Regions from separate parts of the Pseudalkalibacillus sp. R45 genome, predicted to be linked through region 3. Evidence: riboswitches for the same ligand, from Rfam matches in the RefSeq annotation. Region 3 holds a riboswitch; each other region holds the start of a gene.
What was found. A riboswitch is a leader RNA that binds a small molecule or an ion and turns the genes downstream of it on or off. The one in region 3 is predicted to bind S-adenosylmethionine.

Region 1 (3,711 bases), on a different contig from region 3:
TAAGAAGGACTGTTGTATTAAGATCGTCAATATCTATATCAAGGATAGTAAAATCATCAAAGATTATTACACTGCTTCTCAAGGCGGACAAATTGCCGGAAAATATGGTATAAATGCTAACCAGGGAGGTCAGATAAACGTCAAAGGCGGTCAAAACGCAAATCAGGCAGGACAGATCGCTAAAAAAGGTGGAGAGAACAATCCGAAGGAATTTAATGTTGAAAATTGAGGAAGCGAACTTATTCGGGAGAGTCGTTGAACCCTCCCGATTTATTTCCTTTTACTTATTTATGTTCATTTTCGATTTGACTGATCATTTCTGAGGTGTCTTCATGTTTCGTATTGAGTCTTTCATCACCTGGGTTTTTCTTTTCATCATATGCTTTTTGTGCTTCAATTGTCCTCTTTGCATAAGGTACTGCTTCCAAGCGCTCAATGGAGATCTCTTCACCGGTGTCGATACATACACCGTAAGTGCCTTCTTCAATCCGTTGTAAGGCCTCATCGATTTCATTTATCAATTGTTCATCATTTTGGTTCAGTGCCATTTCTCTTGCATGCTCGTACTCTGCAGTACCAGCATTGGCCATATGGTTATCATTGCCTTTCAATTGTTCAGAATCAACGTTTTCTTCTCTATTTTGATTTCGTTGATAAACTTCCTCTTTCATTTCTTGTAATTGTGATTTGAAATCTTCTATTTGTTTATCAGTTAAAGCCATGATTCCTCCTCCTTTTTTGAACCTTTCCCATTCACAGATGAAGGTAAACACACTTCCAGTTACCTCCTTTTAATTGTGGCAATTTAGAACCAAGTCGGTTTAAATCATTATTTGCGCGGAATGGGAGTGAATTCGGAGAAATCAAAATCAAAAAAGACGCTTAGTGAGCGCCTTTTATTGAAACCTGCTATAAAATTGAACATCAATCATCTTCCGTTAATGCAATCGACAATTTAGAGGTCATTTTCACATTCTCAAAATCGATGCCCAATTGCACTGCTGTTTGTGCGATTTCAGGACGTATTCCCGATAACGTCGTAGAAACACCTAACAACCGTAACGAATAGATCAATTGGAATATTTCGTGTGCGACCATGGTATCCACCATGAAAACACCCGATAAATCAATATACAACCGTTCAATATTCCGTTCTTCACATTGCTTCAAGGTAATTTCAAGAATCGCCTTAGCCCTATGCGTATCGATGTCGCCGACAATCGGGAGCAGGCCAACATTGTGAGATAAATCAATCACAGGAGAACTAAGCTCATTGATCATCGCTTTTTGAGCCATCAACTGATCATTCAGATAGTTATTCTTTTCCTCTGTAAATCGAACCATAGCAATATCAAATTCTTTTATGATCATATCTTTCCACAAATCGATTTGTTCATTTGTATATTTACCTGGAGAGGCTGCTACAAAATCGTTAATTAGGTTCAAATATTGTTTCCGTACACGTATGAATTCCCTCATGACAAAATGTGTCGGTGTTTCAATGTGTTCCTTATCCCTCGCAGTAGCAATCACCCATTCCTCGAAATCCTTGAAGAACTCTGATTCTTCTTTTATAAAAATTCCAATCAGATTCAGATGAAACTCATAATTTTGCTGTTTCAACTTTTGAATGACTTCAGGATCAGTAGATGAATAAACACCTGTCGGATCGCTTTTATCCAGGGAGTTATACCAATCATCTGTAAGTTGTGGTGCTTTATTGAAAAGAAAATCATGTAGTTCTTTATTTCTCTGCACGATGCCATGACCTCCGCAATTCGTTTAATAGGTGTTATTTTCTTTTTCTCTTCCTATTTTAAATTAATCGAACCTTGAGGACAAATTTTATTTCAAGAAACCCAGTCAGTCTTAACTTCGGAAAGCACATTGGTAAAATCCTTGTTATTTCACTCTCACTTTTTCTTTCTTTTCAATTTGAATGACTTTTCCATCCTGTACGACCAAAGTGACAGACCCGAATTTCATGGTTTTCAGCATTTCGTTCAATTTTGGTGTTATAGATTCCAATTCATTTGCCACGCTTATTCTCCTCTCTTTTGGGATGGTACTCGGATAAGGTAAATAAAAAAGCCCCTCAGAATGAGAGACCTAATTAAAAGTACATCAAATGTGTATGTACCTTATCTCTCAAAATGGATTTCCATTTTGCTGGAATTAGCACCTTGCAAAAGCAGGTTGCCGGGCTTCTCAGGGCCAGTCCCTCAGCCACTCGTGATAAGTGAATCAACTTATTTTTTTGAATTTTACAGCATGATCAAAGTGACTGTCAATCATAAATTGAAATTTAGCCATAAATTCCTATTGGTATAGTATGAATTAATCACTTGCCATACTATGAAATATGTAACGCTGGAAAAGTCATTCCGTGAGATCAAACAACTTCACATCAGCGAGATCCATGCTCCTTAAACTGGTGGATAGCGATGTATCAATACATATGTGTATCCACTATACAACCCATATGATTTGCTAAAAATAACTCAAACAACGAAAGCCCTTCCTCTCTTTCGTCCTTACGACTCCTCGGTCGTGCCAGTGTGAATCAGTTACCGTACTTACTCTTAACTCCCTTCTACTCGAATTGTTTCCGTTTCTGAAATAATAGATTATTGGAGATTTAAAAGAGGGGTTGAAAATGTGGATTAAACGTTTTTACAGTGCGCACTTTGGCAAGGAGCACATGAGACCCTTTACAACCTGATCATAAAGGGAGCTTAAATCCATTTTTCTATGAAAGGTCATTTCCTATTGAGGACCAAATAAAGAAAACTTGGCAAAGCCAAGCCGTAGGCTGAGCCATTAGTTCCTCGAAAAAGCAATCGCTTTTCCTTCGTGCGGTGTATTGCTTACGAAGCCGCCAGCTTGTGCTCTTATACTGAAGAAAGTATTTTATACTTTCTTTAAGTGCAAAAAGGGTGGCGTACTAACGTACGTCACCCATTAAGACTCAAGTTTTTATACTTAGACTTTTTGTACGTTAGAAGCTTGTGGCCCACGGTTGCCTTCGACGATTTCGAAAGAAACGTTTTGACCTTCTTCTAATGTTTTGAATCCTTCACCTTCGATTGCAGAAAAGTGAACGAATACGTCGTTACCTTCTGTAATTTCGATGAAACCAAAACCTTTTTCTGCGTTAAACCATTTTACTGTACCAGTATTCATATACTGTACCTCCTGAACATCTTACAAATTCACCAAAAGTTTACCGTTATATTTATCATTCTGACTGTATTAAAAAACCGTACCCGCATGACTGTGTGACAATTAAATTCGTCTACACAATTGCAGCTACGACTTCAATCTATCCACCATTTATATAACTAACTTTGTCGGCGTTATTCATATCATAATTCATATATAACATAATGTCAATACAATGCTCGAAAATATGTTCGATTTAGCAGCAGATCAATTACTCATTTCAAACCAACAAAATGAATATAGTGAATAAATCAGGATTCGGAGGTGAAGGTATGATCGACAGGTATCCTTCTGATCGGGGAAATGTGAATGGTGAAGCGAATGTGATGGTGGTTGAAGGTGATGGAGAAATGATTGTTGATGCAGACGAGATTTCACTTACGATCGGTGTCGTCACAGAAGACCAAAATGTTTTGAGCGCATCCGAAGATAATGCCATAAGATCGAATAAAGCCCTGAATGCTTTGATGAATGCCGGCATTCCCTCAA
Region 2 (3,711 bases), 440 kb from region 3:
CTGTCATTGAGTATCGCATGAACGGCGTGACAAGGTAAATGCCGTTGAATAATCCGATTGCGGTATCGAGAAGGGATTTGGCGATGTCGACGCCCTCCTGACTTGCGCGTTTACGATCATCCTTGTATTTCGCCATACGTTCTCGAACCTCTGATGATAGCTTGATACCAGGCACTTCATGATGGAGGAAATCCGCGTTCTTACTGCTTGTAAGCGGCATGATTCCGATATATATTGGAACATCCAAATGTTTGACAGCTTCGTGGATCTCCAGCAGTTTTTCCTTAGAAAAGACGGGCTGGCTGATGAAATAATCTGCTCCGCACTCTACTTTCTTTTCCAATCGCTCGACAGCTTTATCGATGTAACGGACATTTGGGTTAAACGCAGCCCCGACAGAAAAATTCGTTCTTTGATCAAGTTCTTTTCCTGATAACGAAATCCCCTGGTTGAACTGTTTAATGATTTTGATCAGCTCGAACGAGGTTACATCATACACAGAAGAAGCACCGGGAAAATCGCCTACCTTCGTTGGATCCCCGGTAACCGCAAGTACGTCTCGGATTCCGAGCGTGTGAAGTCCCATGATGTGAGATTGCAGGCCGATCAAGTTCCGATCCCGACAAGTGATGTGGATGAGGGGACGGAGACCGATCTGTTCCTTGACGATGGAACCGACGGCAGTGTTGCAGATCCTCGGGGATGCCAGCGAGTTATCAGCAAGAGTTATCGCGTCGATACCTGCATCTTTAAGCGCTTTGGCACCTTCCATATAGCGGGTGGTATCGAGTTTTCTGGGTGGATCCAATTCAACAATGATCGATTGTTCTTTTTTTATTTTTTCATGAAGGGGAGGAGGTCCTGGGTCTACAGATTGAACAGCAGCCTGGGGTGTCTGCCGTTTTTTGACCTCTTTTTCTTTTATAGGCGGTACAGATTCAAGTTCATTCGAGAACGCCTCTATATGGGCAGGCGTCGTACCGCAGCATCCGCCCAACAATCGAATCCCTTGTTCTCTGAAAGAACGGGCACACTCTTTAAAATAGTCAGCATCACTCTCATAGTGCAGCTTTCCATCCACATACGACGGAAGACTTGCGTTCGGATAGGCGGACAAATATGCCTGCTTTGGGAGCGGTACTTCTTCCAATGTTGAAAGCATGTGATAAGGACCGAGCCGGCAATTGATGCCGATGATATCTGCACCTTGTGATTCAAGCCTGGTAAACGCTTCTGTAATGTTTGTACGATTTTGCATATAACCGGTCTCTTCCAATGACACTTGTGCAATGATCGGAAGTGCCGTCTCTTTTCGGGCGATTGACAGGACTGTTTCCAATTCTTCTAAATCATAGAACGTTTCTAGTAAAATACCATCAAGGTCCTCTGAAAGGAGACAGTACAATTGCTCACGGAACGTTCGCTTGATTTCATCCATGGTGATCGTGTGGGGCTTGATACCACGGATTCCCCCGATTGTACCGACCACATATGCGTGATCTCCGGCAGCTTTTTTGGCCAACCGGACAGCGGCTGTATTGATTTCCTTTACTTGATCCTGTAGACCATAGCGTTCGAGTTTAATATAATTGGCCGCGTATGTATTCGTTTGGATGATATTTGCTCCTGCTTCGATATATGCCCGGTGGATATTAAAGATTTGATCTGAATGTGATAAGTTCAATTCTTCAAAACACCAGTCAGAGCCGTACGAATGGAGGAGCGTCCCCATCGCGCCATCACCAATCAAGATTTTATCTTGCTTCAAGTCATCTAAAATTCCCATTTGAATCCCTCGCTGACATTGTTGTTTTTTTCGAGTCCTGCTGATCCAGATAAAGAAAACTAGGCGAGGCCAAGCCTTAGGCGTAGGCTGAAGCCAATAGTTGCACTTATAAAAAGAAAAAAGCCTTCTTATAAGAAGAAGACTTTAAAATGCACGGTCGTTCTTCTTATCTTTACAAGTGAATCCACTTGTATGGAATTAGCACCTTTTCAATGTTTGCACATTGAAGGTTGCTGAGGTGTCATCGGGCCATTCCCTCTACCTCTCTGGATAAGAAACAGAATTTTTAAATTTTATTAACTGTACAACAAATCGTTGTAGAGTTCAACCCTTTTTAAAGAAAGTATGTTAGTTTTGTTGATTTCTACAAAATTCAGTCCCTTTCGGCTGGCGATCCGTAAGCTTCCTATTCATTACTGATGAGGTTTACTTGGATTCGCTGTTGAGGGGAAGGTGTGATTTTTATTTCGATCATGCTGAAATGGGACAGGAGAGCATGAAAAATCCCTTTGCCTGTCCCAAAAAGTGCTGAAATGGGACAGGAGAGAGGTGTAAAAGTTCTTTGGCTGCCCCAATAAAGGCTGTATTCAGACAAGAACTCTCGATATCCTCCATGTGCTTTCCGAATAAGGTCCGACTTTCATTCAACCCTTAGTTTTTCATTTCTTTAAAAACTGTAAAAGCCCTATATTGTCTATAAAAGACAGGACATTACAAAAATTGTCGAATTAATAATTTAGAAAATTTTCAAAAAACTCTTGAACTGAAAAGGCTTTCATGGTAATTTTTTATATAAGATTATCGAAACGTTTCGACGACGAGGCGAAATAGTGATGTAGAAAATTGGCGATTTTTGGATTGGGACATCAGAAGCAACAATCCAAAACTAAGTCGTTTCGTTTGATAGAATACTAACATTTTCACCTTGTCGTTTGTTCTGGAGAAAGTATGCCGATATCTCAATCGGACAAGGCATTTACATACTGCGATGAACCTACATATAAGCCTGGTTTTTCTCTGGAATGAAACGAATAATATGCATTGTTATTTTTCCCTTTTAGAAAGTGTTTTCCAGCACGAATATGAAAGGGTAAAAATATACGTTTTTATCGATACGTTTCAATGTATGTAGCAGTCAAGTTTATAGCCAAATCATTCACAGGTTGAAAGGGGGAGCGACCGTTTTTAATATTTTCAAAGTTGGATCGCACTAGTTTAGTCATGAAAGGCTCTTATTATTGCGGAACGCCATCGGAAAGGTGGATTTCGCTGAAACAACATATAGAATCACAGAGCCTAATGAAAAAAACACAAAGTGAGGGATTAGATTGAAGGTAAAACCGTTATTTCAATGTTTACTAGTCGTTTTGCTAATTCTTACTGCAGGTCTGGCAGGTTGCTCGAACAATGAAGGAGCAAGTTCAGAATCGAAAAACAAAGATTCCGAATCTGAAGAAAAGGCATCTGATTCTGGTGAGAAGGTAACAATCACTTACGGTACTTGGCAAGACAGTAAGGAAGTCGATCAAGTCATCAAAGCATTCGAGAAAGCACATCCGAATATTGATTTGAAACAAGATAAGTCGCTCGGATGGCCTTGGAACGAAAAGCTCTCAGCTGCAGCTGCAGCAGGAAAACTTCCGGATGTTTTATGGACATTCGGCGTACCGACCGCTATAACAAATGGGTGGTTGGAAGACTTAACCCCTTACTTAGAAAAAGATGAAGACTACAATCCTGAGAATACCTTTGAAAGTGTTCTCAAAACCGCAAATTATGATGGTCATCAATACGCAATGCCTCATTCAATGCATGCTATCGTAATGCTCCTTAATACAGACTTGTTTGAAAAAGAAAATGTTCCTGTACCTGACAGCAGCTGGACACTAGATGATTTGAGGAAGGCGTCAGTACAGTTGACCAAC
Region 3 (3,711 bases):
GGCAGCGTTACATCGCACGAAGAAAATGCGATTTTCATTTTCGAGGAGTCTCGCACCTTGCTCTCCAAATCAACTTGCACAAGGTGATTTTTTAAAAATAACTCGAAAGCTACAATCTTTTGAAAAGAGCCTTCAAAAAAAGAGCTCGTTATACCTTATTATTGTTGATTTTTGTGAAATTCACTTCAGCATATTTCAGTACTCAAAAAACCCCAAGCTGCACTCTAATCATGCAACTTGGGGTTTTATTAATATACTTATGCGTTATTTTTCAATGTTTCAGCTTTATCCGTTTGTTCCCATGGAAGATCGATATCGGTACGTCCGAAGTGACCATAAGCTGCAGTCTGTTTATAGATCGGGCGTCGAAGATCAAGCATCTTGATGATTCCTGCAGGACGAAGATCGAAGTTCGTCCGAACAAGCTCAACAAGCTTCTCTTCCGATACAGTGCCAGTGCCAAACGTATCGATTGAGATCGATACAGGTTGAGCGACACCGATCGCATAAGCGAGTTGTACTTCACATTTTTCAGCTAACCCAGCCGCTACGATGTTCTTCGCTACATAACGCGCTGCATAAGCTGCAGAGCGGTCAACTTTTGTAGGATCTTTACCTGAGAAGGCACCACCGCCATGGCGTGCATATCCTCCGTATGTGTCGACGATGATTTTACGGCCAGTTAGTCCTGCGTCCCCTTGTGGGCCACCAATGACGAAACGTCCTGTCGGGTTGATGAAATATTTGGTATTCTCATCGATCAACTCAGAAGGCACGACAGGATTGATGACATGCTCTTTCAAGTCACGTTTAATTTGCTCAAGGGTTACTTCAGGATGATGTTGAGTAGAGATGACGATCGTATCCACTCGTACCGGGTGACCGTTTTCATCATATTCCACTGTTACCTGTGTTTTGCCATCTGGACGCAAATATGGAACAACTTCATTTTTACGTACTTCTGTCAAACGGCGGCTAAGCTTATGTGATAAGGAGATGGGAAGCGGCATCAATTCTTGCGTTTCGTTACACGCATAGCCGAACATCAATCCTTGGTCACCTGCACCGATTGCTTCAATCTCCTCTTCTGTCATCAACCCTTCTCTTGCTTCAAGAGCCTGGTTGACACCTTGTGCGATATCAGCAGATTGTTCATCGATGGATGTGAGAACTGCACACGTTTCATAATCGAAACCATATTTCGCCCGTGTATAACCGATCCCTTTCACCGTTTCACGGACAATTTTCGGTATGTCTACATAAGTAGAAGTCGTGATCTCACCTGCAACCAGAACGAGCCCTGTATTCACAGATGTTTCACACGCTACCCGCGCATTTGGATCACTTGCTAGGATTTCGTCTAGAATCGCATCTGAAATCTGGTCACAAATTTTATCCGGATGACCTTCTGTAACTGATTCAGATGTGAATAGACGTCTGCTTTTTGCCATTACGGAACCTCCTCAACGACCTTTAAGTATCGTTTTAATTGATACGGTACTCATTTCCTTATGAGAAAGTGCAACAAAGTTTCATAATATATAGGAAAACTGCTGCATGTATAACAATTTTCTTCTCAGTCTTTTTTTAAAAGGATTCTGCCTATTGAACGAAAAAAAACCTTTCCTGTTCAGAGGAAAGGTGGTTCGTTGTATACCTTTCACCCTCTTATTTTTCAGGTTAGCACCTTTTCACCTCTATCATGGTGTCGGTTGCTGGGTTTCATTGGGCCTGTCCCTCCACCTACTCGGAATAAGAGTAGCCGTTCTCGCAATATCATATCGCAGTACCCATACTATGTCAACGGAATTCCCACTGTAATTGAGGATATTCCGCACACAATATATGGGTAAAATTACGATTTTAAGAGATGCTTTTAACAAAGCATTTTTACAATATTAAGCCTCACGCCTATTTATATCCTAATTAAGGTTTAACATGTCACAAATACGGAAAAATAGTATACATTATTAAAATAAATATGTTATACTAATTCCGAGTTAAGCGAAGTATTGGTTTAAACTTTAAGTGAAAAAGGATGGTTTATATGAATACAGCACAATTCAGCTCTCTTACCGATGAGTTATTAAGTAAAGAAACAACACACAAGAATTTAGCGACACCAAGATTAGTAGAAAGTGCGATTTCTAGAAATGAAGGCGTCCTTACATCAACAGGCGCACTTCAAGTTGAAACGGGTAAATATACTGGACGTTCTCCAAAGGATAAATTCATTGTCTTGGAACCTTCTGTAAAAGATAAGATTGATTGGGGTTCAGTCAATCAGCCGATTGATGAAGAGAAGTTCAATAACTTATATAAAAAAGTCATCGAATACTTAACAAGTAAAGACGAAACATTCGTATTCCAGGGATTTGCCGGTGCGGATAAAGCATATCAACTTCCACTGCAAGTCATCAACGAATATGCATGGCATAATCTATTTGCACGTCAACTTTTCATACGCCCGAATGAAAGCGATTTAAACGACTTCACCCCAGAGTTCCAGGTCATTTCAGCACCTGGTTTCTACGCTGATCCTGAAGTTGATGGTACAAACTCTGAAACATTCATCATCATATCATTTGAAAAGCGAATTGTACTTATCGGTGGAACTGAATATGCTGGCGAAATCAAAAAATCGATTTTCTCGGTTATGAACTATATGCTTCCGGAACAAGACATCCTTTCCATGCATTGTTCAGCGAATGTTGGCGTCGAGGGTGACGTTGCATTATTTTTCGGTTTAAGTGGAACTGGTAAGACAACACTATCTGCAGACCCTAACCGCCGTCTGATCGGTGATGATGAGCACGGTTGGGCAAACAATGGGATCTTCAATATCGAAGGTGGCTGCTACGCAAAATGCGTCAACCTTTCTCGAGAAAAAGAGCCGCAAATCTGGAATGCGATCCGTTTCGGAACAGTCCTTGAAAACGTAGTCTCAGATGAGTGCACACGATTGGTCGACTACAACAACACGACTTTGACAGAGAATACTCGTGCAGCTTATCCGATCGATGCGATTCCAAATATCATAACACCAAGCGTTGCAGGAAATCCGAATACGATCATCTTCTTGACGGCAGATGCATTCGGGGTATTGCCTCCGATCAGCAAGTTGACAAAAGAACAAGCGATGTATCATTTCCTATCAGGATATACAAGTAAGCTTGCAGGAACAGAGCGTGGCGTCACTTCACCACAAGCGACATTTTCCACTTGCTTCGGTTCTCCATTCCTTCCATTGCATGCTGAAAGATATGCGAAAATGCTCGGTGAAAAAATTGCTCAGCATGATGTTGATGTTTACTTGGTTAACACTGGATGGTCTGGCGGTGAATACGGAGTAGGCAAGAGAATGGACTTGACACACACGCGCGCGATGGTGCAAGCCGCTTTAGAAGGCGAGTTACGTTCAGCTGAAACGGTCACTGATCCGATTTTCGGACTACACATCCCTACGAGCTGCCCTGGTGTACCAGGTGAAGTCCTGCAACCTAAGAAAACTTGGGATAACCCAGAAGCCTATGATCAGAAAGCGAAAGAACTCGCAATGAAATTCAAGGAAAACTTCAATAAGTTCGAAAACGCAAGTTCAGATATTAAAAACGCAGGACCGATTGTATAATTTCAATCACTTAGGAGTGATCCTTTCGAGGGCACTCCTTTTTTTGTTCAATTAGGTTTGAAACGAAATAGAGGACATCT

Region 1: it holds a riboswitch for S-adenosylmethionine, as region 3 does, so the genes downstream of both, ACTWQL_RS23830 (YezD family protein) here and metK (methionine adenosyltransferase) in region 3, are expected to answer to the same signal.
Region 2: it holds a riboswitch for S-adenosylmethionine, as region 3 does, so the genes downstream of both, ACTWQL_RS02665 (bifunctional homocysteine S-methyltransferase/methylenetetrahydrofolate reductase) here and metK (methionine adenosyltransferase) in region 3, are expected to answer to the same signal.

The regions. Positions count from the first base shown of each region.
Region 1 covers NZ_JBQQCL010000030.1:19,996-23,706, reverse strand. Annotated here, with positions in the region: gene ACTWQL_RS23845 (hypothetical protein) at 1-229, shown strand, start outside; gene ACTWQL_RS23840 (TraR/DksA family transcriptional regulator) at 285-722, opposite strand; gene ACTWQL_RS23835 (STAS domain-containing protein) at 925-1,758, opposite strand; gene ACTWQL_RS23830 (YezD family protein) at 1,903-2,028, opposite strand; SAM riboswitch class I at 2,139-2,242, opposite strand; gene ACTWQL_RS23825 (cold-shock protein) at 2,983-3,183, opposite strand; gene ACTWQL_RS23820 (SIMPL domain-containing protein) at 3,495-3,711, shown strand, end outside.
Region 2 covers NZ_JBQQCL010000001.1:533,576-537,286, reverse strand. Annotated here, with positions in the region: gene ACTWQL_RS02665 (bifunctional homocysteine S-methyltransferase/methylenetetrahydrofolate reductase) at 1-1,786, opposite strand, end outside; SAM riboswitch class I at 1,950-2,063, opposite strand; gene ACTWQL_RS02660 (ABC transporter substrate-binding protein) at 3,154-3,711, shown strand, end outside.
Region 3 covers NZ_JBQQCL010000001.1:91,773-95,483, forward strand. Annotated here, with positions in the region: gene ACTWQL_RS00470 (hypothetical protein) at 1-87, shown strand, start outside; gene metK (methionine adenosyltransferase) at 258-1,451, opposite strand; SAM riboswitch class I at 1,666-1,759, opposite strand; gene pckA (phosphoenolpyruvate carboxykinase (ATP)) at 2,048-3,631, shown strand.